DNA from 3 places in the Roseovarius sp. MMSF_3298 genome. Region 2 is predicted to be linked to each of the others. Evidence: riboswitches for the same ligand, from Rfam matches in the RefSeq annotation. Region 2 holds a riboswitch; each other region holds the start of a gene.
What was found. Region 2 has a riboswitch for cobalamin ahead of RBB18_RS12130 (DUF1636 domain-containing protein). Riboswitches for the same ligand answer to the same signal wherever they lie in the genome.
Positions count from the first base shown of each region.

Region 1 (9,405 bases), on a different contig from region 2:
TTGGCCGCCCCGTCATACGTGTCGGACCCCGGCGTGCCGTTCCCGCTCGACCAGACGTCCAGCCCGTTCGCATAGGCCGGCGGCATGAAGGTGATGCCATCGGTAATTGCCTTGTTCATGAATTTCCCTTTCCGCGCCAGGGGGCCGTCCCCAAGGCGTCACATGTTTGCCAGCCATAGGCGCGAAACGGAGCGCACCCGGGCTTCGGGAAATATCAACGGGGAGTTAACGGGACCTCAGGACACCGTGACGGTGCCCGACCTTTGGCGGCCTATGCCAATGGCGGTGTGAATTGTACCTAAAGTGGGTAAAAACCCACTATATCAGGCATTCTCATAGGCCGAATTGGGCCTACGCCATTCCGCCCTGCACCAGCCGATCCGCCAACCGCGCATAAGCCTCCGACACCGGACCGTCCTCCAGCGCCACGGGCCGCCCGGCGTCGCCGCCCAGCCGTGTGTCGAGGTCGATCGGCAAGGCCCCCAACAGCGGCAACTCCAGCCTCTCGGCCTCCTGCGCCACGCCGCCATGGCCGAAAATCGCCGCCTCGTATCCGCATTGCGGGCAATGGAACATCGACATGTTCTCGATCAGCCCCAGCACCCGCGTCTTCAGCGTGTTGAACATGTCGATCGCCTTGCGCGCATCCAGAAGCGCCACATCCTGCGGCGTCGAGACCACCAGTGCACCGGTGGGCGCCGCCCTTTGGCACAGGGTCAACTGCACATCCCCCGTTCCCGGCGGAAGGTCCACCAGCAGCACGTCCAGCTCGCCCCAGTCTACTTGGCTTATCATCTGCTGCAAAGCCCCCATCAGCATCGGCCCTCGCCAGACAACGGCGCGGTCCTCTTCGATCATCAGTCCGATGGACATCATCTTGACGCCATGTGCCTCCAGCGGAGTCAGGATCTTGCCGTCCGGGCTGCTCGCCCGCTCGGTCACGCCCATCATGCGCGGCAGGCTCGGCCCGTGTATATCGGCGTCCAGCAAGCCCACGCGCCGTCCCGCCCGGGCCAGTGCCACCGCAAGGTTCGACGCCACGGTCGACTTGCCCACGCCGCCCTTCCCGGACGCCACCGCCAGAATCGACTTCACCCCGCCTGGGCGGATCGACGCGCTTCCGCCCTCGGGGTGCCGGCCCACCTTCAGTGACGGGGTCGGGGCCTCGGGCGCCTGTGCGGTCAACGCCACCTGCGCCGAAGACACTCCCTCGACCGACAGCGCCGCGCGCTCGGCGGCTGCTCTCAGGGGCTCCATGTGGCGGGCCATCTCGGCAGTGGGCGCCTCCAGCACGAATCGCACTTCGCTGCCTTCGAGTCGCATCGCACGCACCATGTCGCGTGAAATCACGGTACCACCGTCCGGCAATTCAAGCCGTTCCAGCTCCTGGCGCACTTTGTCGAGTATTTCCGTCATGCCCTGCCTCCATGCATCTGCGCCGCCAAAAGTCGCATTTCTGAAAGCAGGCACAACCCCCGTTTCAATCCCGCACAAAAAACCGGCAAATAGATGATATTGCACGCAAAAAATGAACTATTCTTCTATGCGCTTCCTGCATAGCCGCGTTGCAGCAAAATCTATTGTGCAAGCGCAGCATATCGCTATCTTTAACTCAACAGCGAACGAAACGGCCACCGCGCCAAACGCTCGCTAAAACAATCAGGTGCTTCTCCTCCCGTTTGGCACCTGTTCGGGATACCGCCTCTCCTCCCTTGTGCGGTCCCGGCAAGACCTGGGCTCAGAACGAGCCCAACTGTAACGAACGGTCCCTTCCTCCTCCCTGGGACCCGACGTAAAGAACGGCGGCGCCTCTCCTCCTCCCTGGCGTCGCCGTTTTTTTTGCGCGACACCATCCTTTCATCTTCCGGACACCTGAACCGGATGCGCCCCGCCGCACGTGACAACGGGGCCAAATTCCGTAAGCTCAGTGCATGACCCGAGCCGCGCGCCCGCGCCGTCCGCGGGCCATCGCTGCCGCATGCCGCGCCTCTTCCAGGAAATCGACGAAGGCACACGCCGCAGCACTGCCCGGGTTCTGCACAATTGGCTCGGCCAGCGCCTCGCGCAACACGCGCGCCGTGACGGTCCCCGGATAGGCGAAAACCCATTCCAGGAATCCCAGTCGCGCCACGGCCTCGGCCTCCGCGCCGGTGGCGCCGCTGCGCTCCAGTCCATCCATGATCGGTGTCAGGTTCATGTCTTCTGCTCTTCCTCCGGCCACACCCCGGGCCGGACTGGGGCGAAGGAAAGCCGCGCGAGAACCGCTTTTCGGTCCACCGCCCGTACCGCCCCCCGCGGTTCGACGTTCACCCCAAGGGCTGGTTTCCGGGCTTGGCGGGGGTGCGGATACGCGCGCCTTCCCGGGGCATCTTGCCCCAGTGGCCCTCTGCGGTATCCCCCATCCTTACCGTTGCGGGGGCAGCGCCGGACTTTCACCGGCTTCCCAATTCTCCACGGCTTTCGTGGCACCTTCGGGACCATCATCTTGCCGCCAACCGGCCTCTGGCGCAACACGCGATTGCGACCTTGAAGGGCCTCCCGACGACACATGCGTCAAACCAGCCCTCAGGCCAGAACGTCGGCCCATTCGGGATGCCGTCGAAACTGCGCCGCGGCAAAGGGGCAAAGCGGCGTGATCTTGCGGCCCGCCGCCCGGGCATCCTCCACCGCGCGCGTGACCAGCGCCAAACCCACACCATCGCCACGATATTCGTCCGGCACGCCGGTATGGTCGATAATCATTCCCGAGCTTCCCAACTTGGAATAGGTCAGCTCGGCCTCCGGTCCGTCACCGATGCGGGTGACATAGCGCCCCTTGCTCTCGCCGTCCTCGTGTTCGATCTGCATGTCTGTCTCCCATGGCCGAGCGCAGGATGCCGCACCGCCGACGAAAGGTCCATCACACTGTACATCGCGTGCCGTATGCACGACGCCGAACCAAACGCAAAACGGCGCCCCGAGGGGACGCCGCTCCATGGTCCGGGCCGGCAGGATCACTCCGCCGCCAACTGCTCCATCACCTCATCGCTGGCCTCGAAATTCGTCGTGACGTTCTGCACGTCATCGTCATCCTCCAGCGCGTCGATCAGCTTCATCAGCTTCTGCATCGCTTCCAGGTCCAGCTCAGTCGTGGTCGTGGGCCGCCAGACCAGCTTGGTTTCGTCACTCTCGCCCAGCTCCGCCTCCAGCGCGGTGCTGACGTCGTTCAGATCGGTATCCGCACACCACACGGTATGCCCGTCCTCGCCCGATTCCACGTCCTCGGCCCCGGCCTCGATCGCGGCCATCATCACCGTATCGGCGTCGCCCGCATCCGCCGGGTAGGTGACCTGCCCCTTGCGTTCGAACATGAACCCGACAGAACCAGTCTCGCCCAGGTTCCCGCCATGCTTGGTAAAGGTCGAGCGGACCGTGCTGGCGGTACGGTTGCGGTTGTCGGTCATCGCCTCGACAATCACCGCCACGCCGTTGGGGCCATAGCCCTCATAGCGGATTTCCTCGTAATCCTCGCCGTCGCCCGCGACCGATTTCTTGATCGCCCGGTCGATATTGTCATTCGGCATCGACTGCGACTTGGCCTGCTTGATCGCAAGGCGCAGGCGCGGGTTCTTGTCGGGGTCCGGATCGCCCATTTTGGCGGCAATCGTTATCTCCTTGGAAAATTTGGAGAAAAGCTTTGCCCGCTGGGCATCCTGACGCCCCTTGCGGTGCTGAATATTCGCCCATTTTGAGTGGCCGGCCATGACGCGCCTCCGATGACATGTGTAAAGTTCACGCCTCTATAAATCAGGCGCGGGCCGCTGTGCAATCCCGGCAATCGACTGTTGCGCCGCCGCCCGTTGCCTCTAGGCTGGCCGGACGGGCCGCGCCCGTCAGACCACTCCGGAAAGACCTCGCCCAGATGACCCAGGACCAGATCATACTCTTCGCGCTTTTCGGCGGCGTGTTCGCGCTACTGCTCTGGGGCCGCTACCGCTACGATATCGTCGCGTTCGGCGCGCTGATGCTCGGCGTGGTGCTGGGTGTCGTGCCCACCGAGCAGGCCTTTACCGGCTTCGGTCACCCGGCAACGATCATCGTGGCCCTCGTCCTCGTTGTCTCCGCCGGTCTGGTACGCTCGGGCGCGGTCTTTCTCATTACCCGGACGCTGGTCGACAGCTCGCGCAGCCTCGGCGCGCATATCACCATCATGGGCGGCATCGGCGGCGTGCTCTCGGCCTTCATGAACAACGTCGCGGCACTGGCCCTGCTGATGCCCGTCGATGTCCAGACCGCGCGCAAGGCCAAGCGATCTCCGGGGCTCAGCCTCATGCCGCTTTCCTTTGCCACGATCCTTGGCGGCATGGTCACACTTATCGGCACGCCCCCCAACATCATCATCGCCGGCATCCGCGAGGACGCCTTGGGGCAATCCTACTCCATGTTCGACTTTGCCCCCGTCGGCGCCGTCACCGCGCTTGCCGGTCTTGTCTTCGTCGCCCTCATCGGCTGGCGGCTCATTCCGGCCCGCGACGACAGCGGTCTGCACGCCGCCGAACTGGCCGATTACCTGGCCGAACTCACCATCCCCGAGGACAGCGCCCAGATCGGCAAGCGCCTCGCAGAGTTGCAGGAGGATGCCGACAGCAACGACGTCGCGCTTCTCGGCGTGGTGCGCGACGGCAAACGCCGCTATGGCCGTGCCCGCAACACCATTCTGCAAGCCGGCGACGCGCTGGTGATCGAGGCCACGCCCGACGCGCTGGATGAGTTCCGCTCCGCGCTGTCTCTCGCCTTTTCGGACTCCAAGCGCGAGGACAAGGTCCGCGCCGCCGGCGACGGGCTCGACATGATCGAGGTCGTGGTCCCCCGCGACGCCCGCATCGCCGGCCGTACGGCGCAGTCCGTGGGCCTGAATTGGCGTCAGCGCTCGGTATTGATGGGCATCTCCCGCCGCGGCCGCCAGATCCGCGAGCAAGTGCGCAAGACAACGATTCAACCGGGCGATATCCTCCTTCTGCTGGTCCCGCACGAAACCGGCTCGGACGTGACCGAGTGGCTGGGCTGCCTGCCGCTGGCCGAACGCGGGCTGAAAGTGACGCAGGACCGCAAGACTTGGGCTGCCATCGGCATCTTCGGTGCCGCCGTCGCCGCGGCCAGCTTTGGCCTGCTCTACCTGCCTATCGCGCTCGGGCTGGTGGTCATGGCCTATGTGCTGACGCGCATCGTCCCACCGTCGGAGCTCTACACCCATATCGAGTGGCCCGTGGTGGTGCTGCTCGGCTCGATGATCCCCCTGGGTGCCGCATTCGAAGAGGCGGGCGGCACCGCCCTGCTCGCGGGCGGCCTCGTCGACCTGACGGCAGGCTTCCCCGCCTGGGCGATCCTGACCGTGCTGATGGTGGTCACGATGACGCTCTCCGACGTGCTCAACAACACCGCGACCACCATCGTCGCCGCCCCCGTCGGCATCCAGATGGCCAGCACGCTCGACGTCTCGCCCGACCCGTTCCTGATGGCCGTCGCGGTGGCCGCGTCCTCGGCCTATCTCACGCCGATCGGGCACAAGAACAACACGCTGATCCTCGGCCCCGGCGGCTACGCCTTCGGGGATTACTGGCGCATGGGTCTGCCGCTCGAAATCATCGTGGTTGCCGTGTCCGTGCCGGCGATCCTGGTGTTCTGGCCGCTTTAGACGCCCGGCTTCAGCGGCAGTGCCGGGCGATCTCGCGCTCGCGCAGGCCCGTCTCGACCAGCAGGCACTTGTCCCGCGCAGCATAGTAATAGCCCCGCGCGTACCACATTACCGCATCGGGCTCGCTGCCATCTGATACCAGCCACGCGCCGCGCAGGTATTTCACCGCGTATTTCAGGTTGGTCTCAGGATTCAGCAGGTCGCTCGCCTGACCCTGGAACCCCATGCCCCGTGCCGTGGCGGGCAGGATCTGCATCATCCCCCAATACGGACCATTGCGCGCCTTGGGGCGGTAATCACTCTCGCGCTGCACCACCCGGTGCACCAGAGAACGCGGCACCTCGTAATTGTCGGCATACTGGTTGATCAGCGCCCGGATCTGCGGCGTCTCGTTGGGATAAAGCGGCGGGTTGTGCCGCGCTGGCGGCTCCGACGCCTCTTTAGCGCTGCATCCCGCAACCACGCACACCAGCATCAAGGCCATCAAACGCCGCATCAGAGAATCCCCCGGTTTTTCGGTCTTTTTCCCCAAGCCCCGGTCTCTGGCAAGCTTGCAGAATTCCGACGGGCGAGAATCCGCCATTTATATTTGGGCCGTCCTCTTGCAAACCACGCGGCCCATCCCATTTCACCGCCATCCGGGTGCGAGGCTCCGCCCGGCGGCTACGAAAGCGCGGAGTCGCGCCGAGAGTGCTTTCCTCCCCTTGGACCAACCCCATGCGCATCATAACCGCTGCAGTCGCGATCGCCGTCGCAACCCTCCCCGCCTTCGCAGATGAAACCGAGGGCCACGTCCTCGCCTTCGACCGCATCGACGGCATCATCGTTCTTACCGACAAGACCGTCTGGGAAGTGCCCACCGAGATCACCCTGCCCGAGGACCTCGGTCGCGGCGATCGCGTCCTCTTCGAGTACGACACCGCCGGCGAAGACGGCATGACAAAGCTTAACGCCGTCACGCGCCTGGCCACCGCGCTGCCCGAAGGCACCGACGGCGGCAGCTAAGCCTGGCATCCCGGGGCCGGCCTCACCCGGCCCTGGCTTGCGCAGACCGCGGTGGCCTCACGCCCACCCCACGGCGGCGCGATAGAGATGCCAGGTCGCATGACCCAGCACCGGCAGCACGACGATCAGCCCCAGGAATAGCGGCACCGTCCCGATCAGCATCAGGACAGCCACGATGGCACCCCACCTGGCCACTGTTGCCGGGTTCTTCTGCATCACCCGCAACGAGGTGGCGACCGCCACAGCCAGCCCGACCCGGCGGTCGATCAGCATCGGAAATGTCGTCAGGCTGACCGCCAGCACCATCACCGCAAAGACCGCGCCAACCGCCATTCCGACCGCGATCATCGTCCAGCCCGGCCCGGTCGTCAGCACATCCGTCACGAAACCCGACAGGCTCTGCGGGGGCTGTGGCCCCAGCGTCCAGTCATAGATCTTCATCGCCGCCAGCATCCAGATGATGAACACCCCCAGCAGGTACACCGCCATCACCAGCACCGGCCCGATATTCTCCGCCCGGATCACCGACAGCGCGGCGCTCCATCCCACGTCGTCGCGCTGCTCCGCCTGTCGGCTCATCTCGTAAAGGCCGATCGCCACGATCGGTCCCAACAGCAGGAACCCCGCCGCCAGCGGAAACAGCATCGGCAACATCGCCCGGTGAAAGGCGAAGAACGACAGGCACAGCCCGATCGCCGGATAGATCATCACCAGGAACATCACGTCACTGCGAAAGCGGCTGAAATCGGCATAGCCCTTGCGCAGCGCCTCGCTCGGATCTCCGCGTGACAGCGACCTGACCTTCGGCGTGGCGCCTGCCTCGCCGCTCAGCGCGACGGTGGCATCGCCCACCGACCGGCTCACGCCGGACACGCCCTGAAAGAACCATGAAAGTGGGTTTCCGATTGTCTTGACCATGAGACACTCCCTTCCTCCATTCGGCCGGGCATCCCGGTCGGATTAGGTTCGGCGGGTCTCGTCACTTGGCGGAACACCCGCCTGTCTGGTCATCCTACCACAACCAAGGCGTGCAGGTGATCACTATTTAGGGACAGCGCCCGTCAGCGACGGCGCCCCTGACCTTTCACTGTTCCAGGAACAACCCGAAGGTCCGGCAACCGCCTCACAGCGGCCAGATGAACGGGATCAGCGCACTGGCCAACACCCCCACGCTCAGGTTCAGCGGCACGCCCACCTTCAGGAAATCGGTAAACTTGTAGCCTCCTGGCCCATAGACCAGCGTGTTGGTCTGGTACCCGATGGGCGTGGCGAAGCTGGCCGAGGCCGCGACCATCACCGCCACCACCAGCGCCCGCGCGTCGATCCCCATCGCATCCGCCAGCCCGATGGCAATGGGCGTCACCACCACCGCCACCGCGTTGTTGCTCACCAGTTCCGTCAGGATCGAGGTCAGAAGGTAGATCGCCCAGACGATCAGGAAGGGCGGTAATGACGACAGCGCCGGCGCCACCGCATTCACAATCAGCTGCACCGCCCCCGACGCATCCAGCGCCGCCCCGATGGCCAGCATCGAAAAGATCAGCGCCAGCAGCCGCCCCTCGACAAAGGAAAACGCCTCCTCCGCATCGATGCAGCGCGACAACAGCACCACAGCCAGCGCGATCACCGTCAGCGCCAGGATCGGCGCCACGCCCAGGGCGGCCAGGATCACGATCCCCGCCAGGGCCGCCAGCGCCACCGGCGCGTGCCCGCGCCGGAACGCCTTGGCCGACGGATGGCTGACGTCAACCAAGTTCATTTCGCCCGCCAGCCGCTTGATGTCCTCCGGCGCGCCTTCCAGCAGCAGCGTGTCGCCCACCCGCACGATCAGGTCGTCCAGCTGCCGCCCGATATTCTGGTTCCGCCGGTGCACCGCCAGCGGATAGACCCCGAACCGCCGCCTCAAGCGCAGCGATCCCAGGCTGCGCGCCACCATCTTGCACCCCGGCGTGATCAGGACCTCTACCGTTGTCGTCTCCACCTGCGACACCTGGTCGACGCGCTTCAGCTCCTTGTTGCGCTGCAGGCTCAGCAGCTCGGTCATCTGCGTGCGCAGCACCACCCTGTCGCCCACCTGCAACTCCACTCCCTGCAAGTTCCGCCTCAGCGAGATATCGCCCCGCACCACGTCCACCAGCCGCACGCCCTCGCGCTTGAACAGCTGCACGCCGGTCACTTCCCGGCCAATCAGGTTGCTCTCCGGCGGGATCACCGCCTCGGTGAAGAACTTCATCTTCGAGCGGTCCGACAGCATGTCCGCCATGCTCTCGCGCTCCGGCAACAGGCGCGGCGCGATCAAATACAGGTACACCGCGCCCCAGGCCACCAGGCACAGCGCCAGCGGCGTCACCTCGAAAATCCCGAAAGGCTCCATCCCCTGCGACCGCGCCACGCCGTCGACCAGCAGGTTTGTCGAGGTCCCGATCAGCGTCAGCGTCCCGCCCAGAATGGCCGCGTAACTCAACGGGATCAGCATCTTCGAGGCCGTCACCCCCAACGTCCGCGCCAGTTGCACGAAGATCGGGATCATAACCACGACCACCGGCGTATTGTTCATGAAGGCCGAGCCGAAGACCACGAAGACCATCAGCAACCCGATCGCCAGCTTGGGGTTCACCTTGGCCTGCCGGTCCGCCACCGTCGTGAACGCGTCCAGCGCGCCCGTGCGCACCAGCGCCCCCATCACCACGAACATCCCGGCGATGGTCCAGGGCGCGGGATTGGAC
Region 1 is NZ_JASHIN010000009.1:100,187-109,591, forward strand. Features, by position in the region: gene RBB18_RS10330 (glycosyl hydrolase family 28-related protein) at 1-119, opposite strand, end outside; gene RBB18_RS10335 (Mrp/NBP35 family ATP-binding protein) at 352-1,416, opposite strand; gene RBB18_RS10340 (hypothetical protein) at 1,925-2,197, opposite strand; cobalamin riboswitch at 2,299-2,488, opposite strand; gene RBB18_RS10345 (GNAT family N-acetyltransferase) at 2,566-2,847, opposite strand; gene RBB18_RS10350 (YebC/PmpR family DNA-binding transcriptional regulator) at 2,994-3,743, opposite strand; gene RBB18_RS10355 (SLC13 family permease) at 3,902-5,674, shown strand; gene RBB18_RS10360 (lytic transglycosylase domain-containing protein) at 5,685-6,170, opposite strand; gene RBB18_RS10365 (hypothetical protein) at 6,392-6,679, shown strand; gene RBB18_RS10370 (DUF2189 domain-containing protein) at 6,737-7,597, opposite strand; gene RBB18_RS10375 (SLC13 family permease) at 7,803-9,405, opposite strand, start outside.
Region 1: linked by a shared signal. The riboswitch ahead of RBB18_RS10340 (hypothetical protein) and the one ahead of RBB18_RS12130 (DUF1636 domain-containing protein) in region 2 are both predicted to bind cobalamin.

Region 2 (9,405 bases):
CCCGTCGAGCGCGTCGAGGAGGGACTGCCGCTCGGCCTGGGCGCTGCAAACCATCGGTTCCGCGTCGGTATCCGGTTGGCCCCAGATGTGCAGGCCGTCGCCGAACATGCTTTCCTTTATGTCGCAGACAAAGCGGTCGATGCGGGTGATCGCCTCGGCGGTCGATGTGGCGCGGTCGAGGCCCAGATCGTCCTCGACACCCAGGGCCTGCGCCTCGGCGCGGATATCGGCCTGCAGGCGGTCGCGGCGGCGGGGGTCGAGCCCGTCGGCGGTCGAAAATTCGTCCAGCAGCGATTCCAGCGTCGACAGGCGGTCGGGTGCTGCGCTGGCCTGCATCGGTGGGGGCACGTGGCCCAGGGTCACGGCGCCGATGCGGCGCTTGGCCTGCGCGGCCTCGCCGGGGTCGTTGACGATGAAAGGGTAGATGACGGGCATCGTGCCGGTCAGTGCCTCGGGCCAGCAGGCGGGCGAAAGGGCGACGGCTTTGCCCGGCAGCCATTCCAGTGTGCCATGCGCGCCGATGTGAACGAGCGCGTCGGCCTGGGTTTGCAGCCAGAGGTAGAAGGCGACATACGCGTGGCGCGGCACGCGGGACAGGTCGTGGTAATCATCGTCGCGGGTCTTGGGCGTTCCGCGTTCGGGTTGCAGCGCGACGATGGCGTTGCCGAGGCGCAGAGCGGCGAAACGGAACTCCCCGCCCACTGCATCGGCGTCGTCTTCGGGCCGGCCCCACGCCAAGTACAGGTCCTCGCGCAGAGGCGCGGGTAGGCGCGCCAGCAGCGTCTTGTACTCCGATAACGCCAGGCGCATGTCGCGCGCCAGCAGGCGGTCTTCCAATGCCGCCGGAGTCTCGTCCACCGAATAGCCTGCCTCGCGCAGGTCCGACAGGATGGCGCGGGCCGAGGCGGGGGCGTCGAGGCCCACGGCGTGGCCCATCTGCCAGTCCTTGCCGGGATAGGTGGAGAGGATGATCGCTGGCCGGCGCGTGGCGGCGGGTGTTGCCGCGAGGTCGAGCCAGCCTTGCACGCGGGCCACGAGTGCGGCGGTCAGGTCCGGTTCGGCCCGGTGTGCGAAGCGGGAGAATTCCAGGTCGGGATCGCGCACGCCCGGTTCCTTGAACGAGATCGTGCCGCCGGTCAGCCGCCCGTCGACCTCGGGCAGGACGATGTGCATGGCAAGGTCGGCGGGCGAAAGACCGCGCTCGGACCCGTCCCAGGCGTCGCGGGTGGAGGTGGCCAGCGCTGCCTGGAAGACCGGCACGTTGCCGGCGTCGAGCGGCGAGGTGCCGTCGTCGCCCTTGCCGGAAAATGCGGTGGCGTTGACGATGGCGTGGGGCGCGTAAGCCTGCACCTGCCGGCGCAGCCAGCCCGCCGCCTCGGGGGCTTTGAGCGACGGGGTGAAGAGGGCGCGGACATGATGGCCCCGTGCCTGGAAGGCCCGCATCAGCGCCTCGATCGGGGCGAGGTCGGCGGCCACCACGTAGGAGCGGTAGAAGACGATCAGGATGCGGGTCTGCGTGACGGGCAGGTCGGCGAGAGGGCAGCAGGCGCCATGCTCGGGCGTCCAGGCGCCGACCATGGGCAGCACCTTGGCCCCGCGCACTGGCGCGGCGTAAAGGCCGGCGGCGAGCGCCAGTTGTTGCAGGGCGGCCTGTGCCGCGACGCTGCCGCCGTTGTCGCAAAGCTCTGCAAGGCGCCGCAAGGTCGAGACGGGCAGGGTGGAATAGGCGTCAAGCCGGGGGTCGGGCCGGCCGTCGGCGGGCAGGACGGCGAGCGCGATGCCTTTTTCCTGCGCCAGGGCCAGCACCTGCTGTAGCCCGTATTCCCAGTAGGGCACGCCGCCGATCAGCCGGATCAGGATGCCCTTGGCGCCGGCCAGCGTCTGTTCGACATAGGTGTCGAGCGACAGCGGATGCCGCAGGGCGGTGAGGTTTGCCAGGCGCACGTCGGGCAGGCTGTCGCGCCGCCGGTGCCATCCTTCCGCGAAGGCGCCAAGGTCGCTGTCGGAAAACGACAAGACCACCAGGTCCGCCGGGCTTTGTCCCAGGTCGGTCGGGGTGTCGGTTTCTTCCAGACCGTGGCTTTCGCGGAAGACGACGTGCATCGGTTACTCGGCCGCCTCGGCCGGAGCCAGTACGGCGCGGATCGCGTCGATATTCACGTCGTCATGCTCGGCGATGACAACGAGGCGCCCGCGGCGGGCCTCGTCCGGTTTCCACGGGCGGTCATATTGATGGCGCACGCGCGCGCCCACCGCCTGCACCAGAAGGCGCATCGGCTTGCCGGCGACGCTGGCATAGCCCTTGACGCGCAGGATGTTCTGGTTGTTGGCGAGATCCTCGATGCGGCGCACCAGATCGGAAGGATCACCCAGTTCCGGGATGTCGATGACGATGGATTCGAAATCGTCATGCTCGTGGTCGTCGTGATCGTCGTGGTGGCTGGGTCGGGCGTCCATGTCATCCTCGGCGGCGGCTTCGAGCCCGAGGATCACGCGGGGATCGACGACGCCCTCGGCGACCTCGACCACGGGCAGGGGGCGGGGGGCTTCGGCGGCGATGACCTCTTTCGCCTTGGCCACGCCGTCGGGGCCGGCAAGGTCGGGCTTGGTCAGCAGGATGATGTCGGCGCAGGAGATCTGGTCCTCGAACACCTCCGACAGAGGGGTTTCGTGGTCGATGCTGTCATCGGCGAGGCGCTGGGCATCGACCCGGGCCACATCGGGGGCGAAGCGGCCTGCCGCGACGGCCTCGGCATCGGCCAGCGCGATGACGCCGTCGACGGTGATTTTGGAGCGGATATCGGGCCAGTCGAACGCCTTGAGCAGAGGCTTGGGCAGAGCCAGGCCGCTGGTTTCGATCAGGATGTGATCGGGGCGCGGATCGAGCGCCATCAGCGCCTCGATCGTCGGGATGAAATCGTCGGCCACGGTGCAGCAGATGCACCCATTGGCCAGTTCCATGATATTTTCCGCCGGGCAATCGGGAATGGCGCAGCTTTTCAAAATGTCTCCGTCGACGCCTACATCGCCGAACTCGTTGACGACCACGGCCAGACGGCGGCCGCCGGGGTTCTGCATCAGGTGGCGCACCAGGGTTGTCTTGCCGGAGCCCAGAAAGCCCGTAATGACGGTGACGGGAAGTTTTGCAAGATCGGTCATTGGTCAGCCTTTGCAGTCAGGGGTGGGATGCGCGCAACGCAGTTGCGCTTGAAATGTTCGGGGCGTTGGCGCCACGGGATCAGCCCGTCCTCGGTCTGCTGATAGAGGACCGCGCCCTCCAGCAGCATGTCGGGATGCGACGTTTCATCGAGATTTCCGTACAGATACGTCCAGCGTTCGCCGCCGCGCATGGCGGCGGTGCAGCCAGCGTCGCAGTTTTGCAGGCATTCGACGGGGGTCACGGTGACGCCGTCGGGCAGCGCACGCGCCGTAACCTCGTCATAGAGGCGCTGGCCGGGGCGGCGCTCGTCCTCGGGAGTTTCCTGCCCCTTGCGGCACTTGATGCAGATCAGCAGTTCTATGCGCGCGCTCATGTGTCCTCCACTGTCGGGGGTGCGCGCGGGGGTGGCGGGTGGCCACCCATCCGAGCCCGGCACACCCCGTCCGGTCCGTCTGTTCCTTCTTGTTGGCAGGTCTCCCGGCTTGCGGTTTCGGGCCCTTCGGCCCACGGTTTCCGGCCTTCCCGGCATTGCGCCAGTGGCGGTGGAAACCTTCCCGGTTCACGGTCGCGGGGGCGGCTGTGCCTGGCGCAATGCGCTGCACATTCCCTTTTCACCTGTTTACACAGGCACCAACACGGTGCGACATGCTGCGAAAACCCACCTTGTGTCAAGGAGACGTCCCATGTCCGACCCGTCCGAAGCGGAAAAGACTGCCCGCCACAACGAGAAGATGAAGAAGATAAAGGCCGCGCGGGACCGGATGATGGCGGACAAGACCGAGGAGAAAGGCTTGGTCATGGTCCATACCGGACCGGGCAAGGGCAAGTCGTCTTCGGGATTCGGGATGATTCTGCGCTGCATCGCGCATGGGATGCCCTGCGCGGTGGTGCAGTTCATCAAGGGCAACTGGGTGACCGGAGAGGCCGAGATGCTGCGCAACCGCTTTTCGGACGAATGCCGGTTCTTCATTTCGGGCGAAGGGTTCACCTGGGAGACGCAGGACCGGGAACGCGATATCGCCGCCGCGCAGAACGGCTGGACCATCGCCAAGGAGCAGATTCGCGATCCCGAGATGAAGTTCGTGCTGCTGGACGAGATCAACATCGCGTTGCGCTATGACTATATCGACATCGACGAGGTCGTGGACTTTTTGCTGCACGAGAAACCGGCGATGACGCATGTCTGCCTGACGGGGCGCAATGCCAAGCCCGAACTGATCGAGGCGGCCGACTTGGTGACCGAGATGAGCCTGGTGAAGCATCCGTTCCGGGATGGGATCAAAGCCCAGAAGGGTGTCGAGTTCTGATGCGTCCTATCGTGGTCCTCGGGGATAGTCGCCAGAGGCCAATACCTGGTATCGAGGTCCGCCCATGCCTGCAATAATGATTCAGGGCACGGGGTCCAATGTCGGCAAGTCGATGCTGGTGGCCGGCCTGTGCCGGGCCGCGCGGCATCGAGGCTTGAGTGTGGCGCCGTTCAAGCCGCAGAACATGTCGAACAACGCCGCAGTGACGGCGGACGGTGGCGAGATCGGCCGTGCGCAGGCGTTGCAGGCGATGGCCTGTGGGGTGACGTTGCACACCGATATGAATCCGGTTCTGCTGAAGCCTGAAACGGATGTCGGGGCGCAGGTGATCGTGCAAGGCAAGCGTCTGACCACGGCAAAGGCGCTGGAGTATTCCAAGTTGAAACCGACGCTGATGTCGGCCGTTCAGGACAGTTTTGCCAGACTGAGGGCACAGCATGATCTTGTGATTGTCGAGGGGGCAGGCTCGCCCGCCGAGATCAACCTGCGGAAGGGCGACATTGCGAATATGGGCTTTGCCGAGGCGGCGGATGTGCCCGTGGTCCTGTGTGGCGATATCGATCGCGGCGGTGTCATTGCGCAGATCGTCGGCACGCAGGCGGTTCTGCCGAAGGCGGATGCCGCGCGTATCGGTGGCTTTCTGGTCAACAAGTTCCGCGGCGATCCGACGCTTTTCGAGGATGGATACCGGGAAATCGAAGCGCGCACCGGCTGGCGCGGCTATGGCGTGGCGCAGTGGTTTCCCGAGGCGTGGCGGTTGCCGGCGGAGGACGCGCTGGATATCGCCGACAGCCCGGTTCAGGGCGCGTTTCACATCGTCTGCCTGCAATTGTCACGGATCGCGAATTTCGACGACCTGGACCCGCTGACGCAGGAGCCGGGCGTGCGCGTGACCATGTTGGAACCGGGGCAGGTGTTGCCGCTTGATTCGGATCTGGTGATCATTCCGGGCTCGAAATCGACACGCGGTGATCTGGACTTCCTCCGCCGGCAGGGGTGGGACGTCGACCTTTTGGCGCATCACCGGCGGGGCGGCAGGGTGCTGGGCATCTGCGGCGGTTACCAGATGCTTGGCCGTAACGTCTCGGATCCGGAAGGAATCGAGGGGCCGCCGGGGGACTCGCCGGGACTCGGATTGCTGGATATCGAGACGGTCATGGGGGGCGACAAGAGCGTGACCCAGGTTGACGCGCACCACGTGGGGCTGGATCTTCCATTTGCCGGGTACGAGATTCATATCGGCCGCAGTGACGGGTCGGACCGCGCGAGACCGTTCGCCAGGGTGGATGGCGTGGCCGAGGGGGCGGTGTCTGCCGATGGTCGCGTGGCGGGCAGCTATCTGCACGGGATGTTCGGCGATGACAGGTTCCGAGCGACTTGGCTTAACTCGAACGGGGCCGATGCCTCGGATCTGGGATATCAAGCCATGGTGGAGCGCACGCTGGATGAACTGGCGGCGCATCTTGAGACGCATCTGGATGTTGCGGGTCTTTTGGCGCTTGCAAGATGAGGTCAGGCGGCGCCGATTGCCTCGTCCAACTGCTGCCAGCGGGTTTGCGGTGGCAGTCCGAGGCGTAGCCAACGGTCTGAATAGGGGAAGATGCGCGACCACACTCTGTGCATTGCGAGGGTCTCTTGTACCTTATGCGCATCGGGCACTTCGTAGGTGCGAAAGAGCGGGGTACCTCCGACCAGCGTCCAGTTGGCGCGGGAGGCGAAGGAATCCAGCCGCGCGGCGTCTTGGGTCAGCCTTTCGACCGTGCGCGCCTGCCACCCGGTGTCGGCCAGCGCCGCGCAGGCTATTTCGATGGCGGGACCCGAGACGGGCCATGGGCCTGCCAGATCGCCAAGACGGTCGGCGACCGCCCCCGAGGCGAGGGCGAAACCGAGCCGCAGGCCCGCGAGACCGTAGAACTTTCCGAAGGACCGCAGGACGACGCAATTGACAGGACAGTCTATGGAGCCGATGGAAAGGTGCGGCTCTGGATCTGCAAAGCTTTCGTCGACAATAAGCAGCCCCACATCGGAGGCGAGGTCGAGTAATGCCTCGGGCGCGGTGCGACGGCCGTCGGGATTGTTGGGGTTGACCACCACCGCAAGGTCCGAGCCACGCAGGGCGTTTACCGACGCGACCTCTTCGACCTGCCAGCCGCAGGCCCTGAGGGCGGCGGCGTGTTCGTTGTAGGTGGGTGCCAGGACGGTGGCGCGGCCTGGCTTGGCCAGCCACGGCACCAGTTGGATGACGCCCTGTGCGCCGTTCATCGGGATGACGCGCAGGGACGTGGCGTAGGCGCTGGCCGCCGCGTCGCGCAACCGCGCCAGGTCGGATTTGCGCGGCAGAACTGCCCAGGCGTCGCCGGAGATCGGCGGCACAGGGTAGGGTTCGGGATTGATGCCCGTCGACAAATCGAGCCAGTCGGCGGGGGCACCGCCCAGCCTTGCAATGGCGGCGTCCAAGTTGCCGCCGTGATCTCGGACTTCCGTCATGATGCCCTTAGAGCAGCGCAAGACCGGCCAGCGCAAGGGCGCAAAGTGTCATCGCGCGCCGGTAGAGCGACAAGGCGCGCAACAGATCTTCGGGGGTCGGATCGGGGGCGGCGCCGTTCAACCAGGGCTCGTCGTTGGCGCGCCCGTCATAGATGCGGGGGCCGGACAGCCGGACGTTCAGGGCACCGGCCATCGCGGACTCGGGCCAGCCCGCATTCGGGGACCGGTGCCCGGGCGCGTCCTGCTGCATCACGTGAAGCGTGTGAAAGAACGCCCCCGAGACCAGTGCGAAGAAGATGCCGGTCAGGCGGGCGGGGAGCCAGTTGACGCAATCATCCAGCCGGGCGGCGGCTTTGCCGAAGGCCTCGAACCGGTCGTTGCGGTGGCCGATCATGGAATCCATGGTGTTGATGGCCTTGTAGGCGGCGATGCCGGGCAGGCCCAGGATCACGCCCCAGAAGACAGGAGCGATGATGCCGTCGGAGGTATTCTCGGCAAGGCTTTCGGTGGCTGCCCGCGCGATGGCCGGCGGATCAAGTTGGCACGGGTCGCGCCCGACGATCATGCTGACGGCGTGACGGGCAACTGGCGTATCCCCGGCGGCCAGCGGGCGCGCCACGGCGGCAACATGTGCGTGCATGGAACGCATGGCGACCAGCGGCCAGGCCAGCCCTGCGCCGATCATTGCGCCGACCCAACCGTGGGGCAGGACAGCCTGAACGAGCAGAGCGGGCAGGCCAGCGAGAAGGGTGATGCCCGTGACCGTCACTGCGCCGGCGATCAGACACCGGCGGCGGGAGCCGGTGTTTAGCCGGCGCTCGGCCATGTTAATGGCCTGGCCAAGCCAGGTGACGGGGTGGCCGATACGGGCGTAGAGCCTGTCGGGCCAGCCAAAGGCGAGGTCCAGCGCCAGAGCGCCCAGCATCATCAGTGCGAAACTCATGCGCGGCCCGTCTCGAAGTTGAAAACGGATGTGAGGCCCGCTTCTTGCAACGCGGCTGCGCCTTCTGGCGGGATGGTTCCCGGTGCAAAGATCAACCCGCGAGCGGATCCAGTATGGGCGCGCACTGTGCCCAATGCGCCGAGATCCCTTGCGAGATCGGCCATCGGATCGCACGGGCCACGACGCGCTGTGCAGCGACGCGCGGACTCCGAGGCGATGGCAGCAACACGGGGAAGGTCGCGTGCCAAGGTCGCATCGGCCCATTCATCGGCTAGGTCCGACACGTCGTCGAATGCATCGTCCTGTGCGTCGGTACAGAGGGGCGCGCCCCACAGACCGCCAAGGATCGTGGCACTGGGCGGGGCGGGCATCGCTCTGATCACCTCACCCGACCGCGACGCCCAGAGGTGCTGATCGGGCGCGTAGAACATTAGCGGGTCGGTGGCGCCCTCGATGGCGATGCAAGCCTTGGCCAACTGTTCGGGTGTGCCGCCATACCCTGCTGCTCTGGCGGCCGCCACCAGCGTTGCCGTCGATCCGCCTGCCCCGATGCCAAGCGCGAAATTGCGGCTTGCGCCGGGAAGGGCACCCAGCCCCAGGTCGCTTGCAAAGCGGGCGAGTTGATCCGCGTTGAAAGGCAAGGCCTCCTCGGACGGGGCCGTGACGCGCATCGCGGAACAGGCCAGGGTGATCAGGGCGACGGGCCCCGAAGGCCCGAGCCGGCCCTGAATCCATTCACCGAAATGACCGCAGACCGTGGCATGCGTCATGTGCGGTTGACCTCGATCACCGAAAACGGGCCGTCGGGGCCACACCGCAGCCGCGTTACCGACAGGTGCGCCACCTCGAATGCCAGCCCGCCGGGGCCGTGTCCGGTCACGAAGCCGAGCGCGGCGCGGATCACGCCGGCATGAACGACCAGCGCCACCGGGCCGTGCGCCGCGGCGTGGCGCCCATACTCGATCAGGGTGGGGGACACGCGCGCGCAGAGGTCGTCGAAACTTTCGCCGCCGGGTGATCGGTGGGCTGCCAGGGTCGCGCTGTCCAAAACGCCGATGTCGGGTAGCGCGTCAAGCGCCATGCCGTCATGCGTGCCGAAGTCCTGCTCCCAAAGCCGTGTATCCTGTTCGTATGTGCCGAAAATCGCGTCGGCTGTCTGGAGGCAGCGTCGTGCCGGACTGCTGATGACCCGCGAGATGGAGGTCAGCCGATCTTTGAGTTGGGCGACCGCCTTGGTGTCGAGGGCAGCCTCGACATCGGTGCGGCCATAGAGGCGTCCCGGAACGGCCACTTGGGCGTGACGGATCAGGACAAGCTCTGGCCGGATGGGCGCAACGGGTTCCAAGACGTCGCCTTTCAGCTTTCTTTTTTCCTCGAAAAGTGCTTTCCCACGCTGCAATGAAAAAGTCGATACTCATCACCGGGGGGGCACGTTCCGGCAAGTCCGCACTGGCAGAACGGATGGCTTTGCAGCCCGCCGGCCGGGCGATCTATATCGCCACGGCGCG
Region 2 is NZ_JASHIN010000012.1:18,304-27,708, reverse strand. Features, by position in the region: gene cobN (cobaltochelatase subunit CobN) at 1-2,103, opposite strand, end outside; gene cobW (cobalamin biosynthesis protein CobW) at 2,107-3,159, opposite strand; gene RBB18_RS12130 (DUF1636 domain-containing protein) at 3,156-3,533, opposite strand; cobalamin riboswitch at 3,610-3,810, opposite strand; gene cobO (cob(I)yrinic acid a,c-diamide adenosyltransferase) at 3,844-4,467, shown strand; gene RBB18_RS12120 (cobyric acid synthase) at 4,532-5,977, shown strand; gene cobD (threonine-phosphate decarboxylase CobD) at 5,980-6,954, opposite strand; gene cbiB (adenosylcobinamide-phosphate synthase CbiB) at 6,962-7,897, opposite strand; gene RBB18_RS12105 (hypothetical protein) at 7,894-8,667, opposite strand; gene RBB18_RS12100 (histidine phosphatase family protein) at 8,664-9,242, opposite strand; gene cobU (bifunctional adenosylcobinamide kinase/adenosylcobinamide-phosphate guanylyltransferase) at 9,296-9,405, shown strand, end outside.

Region 3 (9,405 bases), on a different contig from region 2:
TGCGCTGGGCCATGCCCGGCAGGGTGAAGACACGCAGCAGCCATGCCGCCCAGCGGGCCGGCAGGTTGGCGATGACCTCGTCCAGGGCGGTCTGGATGTTGTGGAACGCGTCGGCGGCCACATAGCGTAGAACCGGCAGGTCGGCCTTTTGGCGGCCTTCGTCCTCCCACCGTTTGAGCGCGGCGGAGAGAATGTACATCTCGGACAGGATGTCGCCCATGCGGCCCGAGATCATTTCCTTGCGCTTGAGCTCTCCGCCCAACGACAGGAAGAGCATGTCGGCGGTCAGCGCATAGGCCGCGGACCAGCGCGACAGCTGCTTGTAGATATCGGTTGCATCGCCCGCCGCGGGGGCCGGTGCGAAGCGGCCGCCGGTCAAGGCCCGGCCCCAGCTGCGGAACAGGGTGCGGGTGCTGTGCCCGACATGGGCCCACAGGGACTTGTCGAACATCTCAAGCGCCTTGTCGGGGTCGTCCTCTTCCAAGGCCAGCATGTTGTCGAGCATATGGGGATGGGCGCGGATCGAGCCCTGCCCGAAAATGATGAGGCTGCGGGTGACGATGTTCGCCCCCTCGACCGTGATGCCGATGGGCACGGCGCGGTAGAGTGGCAGCAGGTAATTCGACGGCCCGTCGATCACCGCCTTGCCGGAATGCACGTCCATCGCATCATTCAGCGCCTCGCGCATGCGGAAGGTCGCATGGGCCTTCATGATCGCCGAGATCACCGACAGCGCGCGCCCTTCGTCCAGCCCGGCGCAGGTCAGGTGGCGTGCGGCATCCATCGAATAGGCGTCGGCGGCAAGGCGTCCAAGTCGCGCCTGCACGCCGCCGAACTTGCCGATGGGCAGGTTGAACTGTTCGCGTATACGGGCGTAGGCGCCGGTCGTGTGGGCCGACAGGGCAATGGCGGCGCAGCCCATCGACGGCAGCGAGATGCCGCGCCCGGCGGCAAGCGCGCTCATCAGCATCATCCAGCCTTCGCCGGCATACTCCTGCCCGCCGATGATGTTTTCGAGCGGGATGAACACATCCTTGCCCGTGGTCGGGCCGTTCATGAACATCGTGGAGGACGGGATGTGGCGGCGACCGGTTTCGACACCCTCGAGGTCGGTCGGAACGAGCGCACAAGTGATGCCGATATCGGGCGTTTCACCCAAAAGGCCATCGGGGTCCCGCAGCTTGAAGGCCAGACCCAGCACGGTGCAGACCGGCGACAGCGTGATGTACCGCTTGGCCCAGTTCAGGCGGATGCCCAGCACTTCCTCGCCTTTCCACTGGCCCTTGCAGACCACACCGTCATCGACCATCGCGCCTGCGTCGGACCCGGCCTCGGCGCTGGTCAGGCCGAAGGCGGGCAGTTCGCGCCCGTCGGCAAGGCGGGGCAGCCAGTAGTCTTTCTGTTCGTCGGTGCCGAACTGGTGGATCAGCTCGCCGGGGCCAAGCGAGTTGGGCACCATGACGGTCACGGCGGCGGCGACAGAGCGCGTCGAGATATAGCGAACGATCTCGGAATGCGCGAAGGCTGAGAACTCCAGCCCGCCATGCGCCTTGGGAATGATCATCCCGAAGAACTTGTTGTCGCGCAGAAACTGCCAGACCTCCGGGGCAAGGTCGCCGGTTTCGTGGTTGATCTTCCAATCGTCGATCATCTCGCACAGCTGTTGCACGGGACCGTCGAAAAAGGCCTGTTCTTCGTCCGACAGTTTCGGCGTCTTGACCGCGCGCAGCTTGGACCAGTCCGGGTTGCCCGAGAAAAGCTCGGCCTCCCACCAGACTTCGCCGGCGTTCAGGGCTTCGCTTTCGGTCTTGGACATCCCGGGCAAAACGCCCTTGGCCCATTTGAAGACGGGCTTGGTGATCGCGCGTGCGCGGAAGCTGGACATGCGGGAACTCCTTTCGGTACAAAACGTGCGGGCTTGAGCAAAAGTTCCGTTGGCGCGCGGTCGGCAAGACCGGCAGCGCATTCGGATGAGACCTGCATCATAGCATTTTGCGCGATGTTCCGGCAGAGGGGGGCCGGAACCCGAGAGCTGGCGCGTCAGCTGAGCGTGTCCAAAGGCTGGAACACCATGCCGCTGGGCGTCTCCTGGAACCAGGCGGTGACGCCGAACACATCGGCCAGGCGCCGGGAGGTCAGAACATCCTGCGGTGGACCATCGGCAACCAGGCCCTTCCCGCCGAGCAGGATGAGCCGGGTGCAGTGGCGTGCTGCAAGCCCCAGGTCATGCAGCGAAACCAGTGAGGATTTGCCACTTCGTGCCAGCGCCGCAAAGGTCTGCATGGTCGAGATCTGGTGTGCGGGGTCAAGGCCCGCGATGGGCTCATCGGCCAGCAGCAGCGGCGTCTCCTGCGCAAGTGCGCGCGCGATCAGGACCCGGGCCTGTTCGCCGCCCGAAAGCTGGGTGGCATCGCGGTGGCGCATGCCGCCGAGTTCCATCCGGTCCAGCGCAGTGTCGACAGCCTTGCGATCGTGGTCGGCGGGGTTCTGGATCGACTTCAGGTGCGGTGTCCGGCCCAGCGTGACCACGGTTTCCACGGTGACGGGCCAGGCGATCTCGCGCGCTTGCGGCATCCATGCCGCTTGCCGGGCCCGCGCGTTCTCGGACAGCGCCGCAAGACTGCATGTTCCGGTGAACGGCAGAAGACCGAGTGCCGCGCGCATCAGCGTGGTCTTGCCGGCGCCGTTGGGGCCGATAAGCCCCACGAACTCGCCCGGTCCGATATCGAAGGTGACGTCGCGCAGAACGTCCCGCCCCTTGAGCGACACCGACAGGTCCTTGACCGAGAGAAGCGTCATATCCGTTCCCGCCGCAGTTTCAGGATCAGGTGCAGGAAGAGCGGTGCGCCGACGAGGGCCGTGAGCACGCCCAGCTTGAGGTCGCGCGACGGAAGGACCACCCGCACGGCGATGTCGGCGGCGAGCACCATCGCCGCACCGCCCAGGGCCGAGGCCCAGAGCAAGCGCGACGGATGCGCGCCGACCAGGGGCCGCAACAGGTGCGGCACCACGAGACCGACAAATCCGATTGCGCCGGCCACCGCCGTGCCCGCGCCGACGACACAGGCGGTCCCCAGCACCAGCGTCAGGCGCAAACGGGTCAGGCCGATGCCCATGGCCTGCGCCGAATCCTCGCCCAGGGTCAGCGCGTCGAGCCCGCGGCCAAGGCCGCCCAGCAGGGCAAAGCCCACCGCCATGAACGGCGCGGCAAGCCAGACGTGGGTCATGGATCGGTCGGCGAGCGAGCCCATCATCCAGAAGACGATCTCGCTTGCGGCGAAGGGGTTGGGCGACAGGTTCAGCACGAGCGACGTCAGCGCAGCCGCCAGCGCCGAAACGGCGATCCCGGCCAGTATCAGGGTCAGCGACGTGCCGCGCGACCCGGCCAGCGCCATGATCAGGAACACGCCGCAAAGCGCACCGGCCAGGGCCGAGAAGGGCAGGGCCAGCGCGAAGGACGCGGCCACGCCGGTGTGGATGGCCAGCACCGCGCCGAACGCCGCGGAGCCGGACACGCCGATCAGCCCCGGTTCCGCCAGCGGATTGCGCAGGTAGCCCTGCATCGCGGCACCGGCAAGACCGAGGCTGGCGCCGATCATCAGGGCCAGCAAGGCTCGGGGCAGGCGGATCTCGCGCATGACAAGCGTCATCGCGCCGCCGTCGTCGACGAAGAGCGCTGAAAGGCTGTCGGTGATGCCGATCTCGGCGGGGCCAATCAGCAGGGATCCGAAGAACAGCCCGACGACCAGCACGCACAGGATGATCGCCAGACGGGTCATGGCGTGTTTTTCGTCAGCCGATGACGGGTCTCGGCCAGCGATTCTATGGCGCGCAGCACGTGGGGCGTGCCACAGACCCAGTCGCTGTCCGTGACCGTGGCAAAGGGCAATTCGGCGCGCAGCGCCTCGACCACCGGATGCTGCATGATCGCCTCGGAGCGCGAGGCGCCGGGATATGGCTGCGAAGTGATGACGATGTCGGGATCAAGCATCGCCAGCGTTTCCAGCTGGATTTTCATCTGAGTGCCGAGCCCGGCCTTGACCGCCGCGTTGTCGAAGCCCGCGGCCTGAAGGATCTGATCCGACAACGTGCCTGCCGGCGACGTATACCCGCTGGCGTAGTACAGCATCGCGTCGGGCCGGTCGCCGCTGTCCTGTTGCAGCGCGGCAAGGCGCGCATCGAAATGGGCGACCATCTCGCGTGCGGCGGACTGCCGGTGCAGAATCTCACCCATGCGAAGAATGTTACTGTGGATCTCTGGCAGGGATCGAGCCTGCTCGAACTCGACCACCTCGACGCCCAGCCGGCGCAGCATGGCGACACTGGCGCGCGTCGTGAAATTGCCCGCCAGAACCAGGTCGGGCTGCATCAGGTAGATTTCTTCGGCCAGGCCCTGGTTTATCACGTAGCCCCGCGCCTCTTCGGTCATCGCCGACATCCGCGGGTCGAGCGAGATGTCGGAAACCGAATGCAACTGCCCCGGCCCGGCAAGCAGCATGGCAAGCTGATCGGTGCAGAGATTCATCGACACGACGCGGCGCGGCGCCTCGGCCGAGGCAAGGCCCGCCCAGCACAGGATCACTGCGAAGGCGAGCCGGGTCGCGACGATATGAAAGCGCCGCGCCGCCATATCAGAAGTTCGCGGTCACGCCGAAGAACGCGGTGCGGCCTTGCGTCGAGTATCCGTCCAGTTCTTCGTAGCTTTCGTCCGTCACGTTATGGATCCGTCCGTAGACCTGGATGTCATCGGTAACTTCGTGGCTGAAGCCGACATTCACAAGCGTATAGTCCTGAAGCTCTACCACATTCGCACCGAGCGACGCCGCGGTGAAGTCGCTGTCGAAGAGCCCGGCGACATGCTGCACCTCGAGGTTCAGGCGGGTGCGGTCATTCGGCATCAGGTAGCCCAGCCGCAACAGCGCCTCGTGCTCGGGGCGCCGGACCTCGACGCTGCCGTCAGGGTTTTCGGCGTCGAGCCAGGTATAGCTGAGCGACATGTCCAGCCGGTCGGTCAGGGCGGCGCTGGCGGCGACCTCGATGCCTTGCCGGTCGCTTGTGCCGGTCTGGTTGACTGGTGTCGAGATCCCCGTGCCAGGGTCGAAGACCGACGTGATCTCGTCCGTCAGTTCCTCGTTGAAATAGGTCACGTCGATCAGGCCACGACCGTTCAGGAATTGCTGCTCGACACCGAAATCCCAGCCTTTGCTCTGTTCGGGTTCAAGGTTCGGGTTGCCGGCGAAGTTGGCGAAGAAGCCGAATTGCTCGATCAGCGTCGGGTTCTGGACGCCGGTGCCATAAGAGGCATGCAGGCGCGTCGTCTGGTTGGGCAACTGGTAGGAGGCACCGATCGCGTAGGTCGTGAAATCCTCGAACTTGTCATTGAAATCGTGCCGCACGCTGCCCTGTAGCGCAAAGCCATTTCCGAAATCGCCCTGGTATTCGAGCGCGATGGCCGTCTGTTCACGCGAACGTTTGACGAGCTGTCCCGGCGCGAAGACGATCGTGGGATCGTTTTCCTTGTAGGTCAGACGCTCCCATTCGGCGGCGAAGCTAAGGGTATGGTTGGCGCTGTTGAGGGTGGGCGCGTCCAGCGCGACCGTGCCGCGATAGGCGACTTTTGCGCGGGTGCCGGAATTGTCCGAATTGCGCACGCCGGCGCCGCTCACACCCTGGCGGTCGATCGTGCCGAAAGACAGGTCAACCCGGTTCAGGAGCCGCCCGCCAAGCGTATCGAGTTCTGCGTAAAGGCCACCATAGGTTTCCTGAAGCGATGTGCCCGACAGGTCATCGACGACAAGACCTGCGCGGGTCGGTGCGCCGAACACGCCGCTGTCGCTGTCGCCGGTGCGGTCGACATGGCGGATACTGCCGCCGATCGTCAGAACCTCGTTCACACGGTAGCGGCCCTTGAGGTTGTAGGTGCGGTTCAGATCGCCGTCATCCTCGCCGCCGGGCGTGCCGGAAATGTCGAATCCGCCGGTTTCGCGCCGCGCAGCGGAAAAGCTGAGTTGACCGCGTTCGGTATTCAGGCGCAGGCCGAGGCGGCCCTCGGTGGTGCCGTCCGATCCCACTTCAAAACCGACGTTGCCAGAGAAACCCGGCTCTTGCGCCGTCTTGGTGGTGATCGAAATGACCCCGCCGATGGCGTTGGAGCCGTAAAGCGCCGATTGCGGTCCGCGAATGACCTCGATGCGCTCGATATCGGCGGCCAGAAGGCCGGAAAAGTCGTACTCGCCGGTATTGGGGGCGGCGACCTCGATCCCGTCGATCAGAACGAGCGTGTGGTTGCCTTCGTGACCGCGCAGACGCACCTGGGTGACGCTGCCATAGGCGCCGGTGCGGGATACGGAAACACCCGGCAGCGACCGCAGCAGGTCCGCGACGTAGACCGCGTTGCGGTCCTCGATTTCTTCCTCGGTGATGACGCTGCCGGCGCGGCCATACGCGCTGCCTTCGATGGGCGTCAGGCCGCCGGAGACGAAGATCGTGCCGAGGTCATAGGGTTCATCCTGCGCGACGGCAGGCTGGATGAAAAGGGCGGTGGTTGCCGCAAGGACGGACTTGAACGGGCGTGACATGGATTGTCCCTCCGGGGCGCGCTTGATGCGCTGATTTTTTGGTTCATGCCTGGAAGGAAACTCTTCGCAGACGGTGCAAGTGTCACCGCTACGGAAGATCCGTTGTCGAAACGCGCCCCGCGTTCGGACAGGGTGATCACCTCGGCAGGTCTCCTGACTTGCGGGTCAACGCTTGGCCGGGTCTTCCCATCATGCGCCGCATGACAGTGACATGGTCCGGCCTCGCTCTCCGCCTACAGTTGCGGGGGCAGTTGCGGAGTTGACGCCTGGCGCGTCGCACCGCATTCCCTATTCTCCCGCCGGAAAGCCGACAGGAACCGAAGCGACTCGGGTGTTAGTGCATGACGCCGGGTGAGGAAAGAGAAAATCCCAACGCGGGACCGGCTGACGTCTTGCCGTGTCAATTTGGTCTGGGTTTCGACCTGCGTCGCACGGTCGTCGGCCCAGGAAACCGAATCCGTAAGTTCATCCGGTGCCTGAGCGGTTTTCTTGAGTGTCCTGGCCTGCCTTCGGGTACGACGCGACAGGTCGTTCGAGAATTTCCCGAAATCAGGACAGGCAGGATTGGACGGTTTCCACCACGGTTCCTGCGTCGCGGGCAATCACGACGCCCGCATCGCGCAGAAGCGAAACCTTGTCATCGGCCGACAGGTTGCCGAAGACCGACAATGTGCCGGCGTGGCCCATCCGGCGACCGACCGGCGCGTGACGCCCCACCACCAGACCCACCACGGGCTTGCCGTAATCGACCGAAGAGAGATACTCGGCGGCCAGTTCCTCTTCGCGTCCGCCCATTTCGCCGATCAGCACCACGGCCTTCGTATCCGGGTCGTCACGGAACTTTTCCAGGCAGCCGACAAAGCCGATCCCGTGCAGCACGTCGCCTCCGACACCGACGGTTGTGGACTGGCCCAGATTGGCGGCGCTGCAACTGGCCAGAACCTCGGACGTGAGCGAGGCCGAGCGCGACGCGATGCCGATCTGGCCCGGCTTCGCGTCGACGGTCGGCATCACCCCTATCTTGCATTGTCCGGGCGTCAGGATTCCCTGGCTGTTCGGGCCGATCAGCATTGTCTGCGACCCTTCGAGCGCCTCCTTGACCCTGCGCATGTCGTGTTGCGGCACCCGTTCGGTGATGCAGACGACCACCTCTATCTCGGCTTCGATCGCCTCGATCATGGCGTCGGCGGCTTTGGGGGCGGGCACGGTGACAAGGCTGGCATTGGCCTTCGTTTCCTTGACCGCTTCGGCGCAGGTGTGAAAGACCGGCAAGCCGAGATGCGAGGTGCCGCCACGCCCGGGACGTACGCCCGCAACGCAGTTCGTTCCGTAACGCATCGCCTGGTCGGTATAGAACGTGCCGGCGCGACCGGTCATGCCCTGAACCAGGAGTCGGGTGTTCTCGTTGACCAGAATTGCCATCAGCGTGCCCCCTTGGATGCGATTTCGACCGCGCGGTTGACGGCCTCGGACATGGTGCCGCAAATCTCGACCGGCACCTTTCGGTCGACGAGAATGCGCTGGCCCCATTCGGCGTTCTGGCCGGCCAGACGGGCGATAACGGGCTTGGTGCCCTTGTTGCGCGAATAGGCGAAGTTCACGCCCTCGGCGATGGTATCGCAGACCGTCATGCCGCCACCATGCACATTCAGCAGGATGGCAGTGACCGAAGGCTCCTGCAGCAGCAGTTCGACGCCGCGGGCGATGTCCATGCTGGTGGCGGTCGTGCGGATATCCATGAAGTTCGCGGGCTTGCCGCCCGCATCGATGATCATGTCGTTCGTGGCCAGGCCCAGCCCCGCGCCGTTGACCACGACCCCGAGGTTGCCGGTCAGCTTGACGAAGTTGATGTTGCTTTTCTGCGCTGCGGTTTCCACGGCGGGCAGACCCTCGCCCGAGACCATCGAATCCCATTCCGGGTGCCGGAACGCGGCACTGGCATCCAGCGCGACCTTGGCGTCGATGGCCATCCAGGTGCCGTCGGGCGTGCGGACGAACGGGTTGATCTCCAGCAGCGCCATGTCGTTCTCGATGAACGCTTCGCAGGCCGACAGAAGTTGCTCGACTGCCTTCTCGTCCTCCATCCCGATGCCGGACAGAAACTCGGTCAGACCGGCGCGATCCGCATCGGGGCTGCCGGTCAGGCTGTGCTTGGCGACTTCGCTAGCGTTCATCTGCGCCTTCTGCTCGAATTCCACCCCACCATCGGGGGAGGCGACGAGCAGCGGTGCGCCAGTGTCGGGGTCTAGTGCGAAGGCAATGTAATACTGGGCGTCATGCTTGACGTCGGCTTCGACATAGACGGCATGCACCGTTTCACCGGTGGCGCCGGTCTGGTTCGTGATCAGTTGCTTTCCCAGAAGCCTGGCAGCCTCGTCCTTTACCGCAGAGGCGGTGGCGGCGAACTTGATGCCGCCGGCAAGGCCGCGCGCGCCCGAGGTGATCTGCGCCTTCACCACGAACTTGCGGGCCGGAATGTTGGCGCAGGCGGCCTCGGCCTCGTCGGGCGTGCGGGCCATCTTGCCCGGCGGCACGGACACGCCGTACTGGGCCAGCAATTCCTTGGACTGGTATTCTGCAAGCAGCATGCGCGGCCTCCCCTCGGCGATGGCTCTTGGTATTTGGTATGTCAAGACTAACAGTCGTGTCAATGAGGTGAGTATGCGTTGTGTTCTCCTATGGCGCCAGCCCCCTTGAAGGCTAGACCTTGGTATGAACACGCGTCCGTATGGCGGGGCTGTCGCGGACTGCGTGGGCCGGGAAATGCTCCCGGCCCGACGCTTGATGTCTTATTTTCCGATCGCCTCGAGCACCGCCTCACCCAATC
Region 3 is NZ_JASHIN010000044.1:1,060-10,464, reverse strand. Features, by position in the region: gene RBB18_RS22055 (acyl-CoA dehydrogenase) at 1-1,885, opposite strand, end outside; gene RBB18_RS22050 (ABC transporter ATP-binding protein) at 2,041-2,799, opposite strand; gene RBB18_RS22045 (iron ABC transporter permease) at 2,796-3,779, opposite strand; gene RBB18_RS22040 (ABC transporter substrate-binding protein) at 3,776-4,630, opposite strand; gene RBB18_RS22035 (TonB-dependent siderophore receptor) at 4,632-6,578, opposite strand; cobalamin riboswitch at 6,704-6,915, opposite strand; gene sucD (succinate--CoA ligase subunit alpha) at 7,128-8,000, opposite strand; gene RBB18_RS22025 (succinate--CoA ligase subunit beta) at 8,000-9,166, opposite strand; gene sucD (succinate--CoA ligase subunit alpha) at 9,368-9,405, opposite strand, start outside.
Region 3: linked by a shared signal. The riboswitch ahead of RBB18_RS22035 (TonB-dependent siderophore receptor) and the one ahead of RBB18_RS12130 (DUF1636 domain-containing protein) in region 2 are both predicted to bind cobalamin.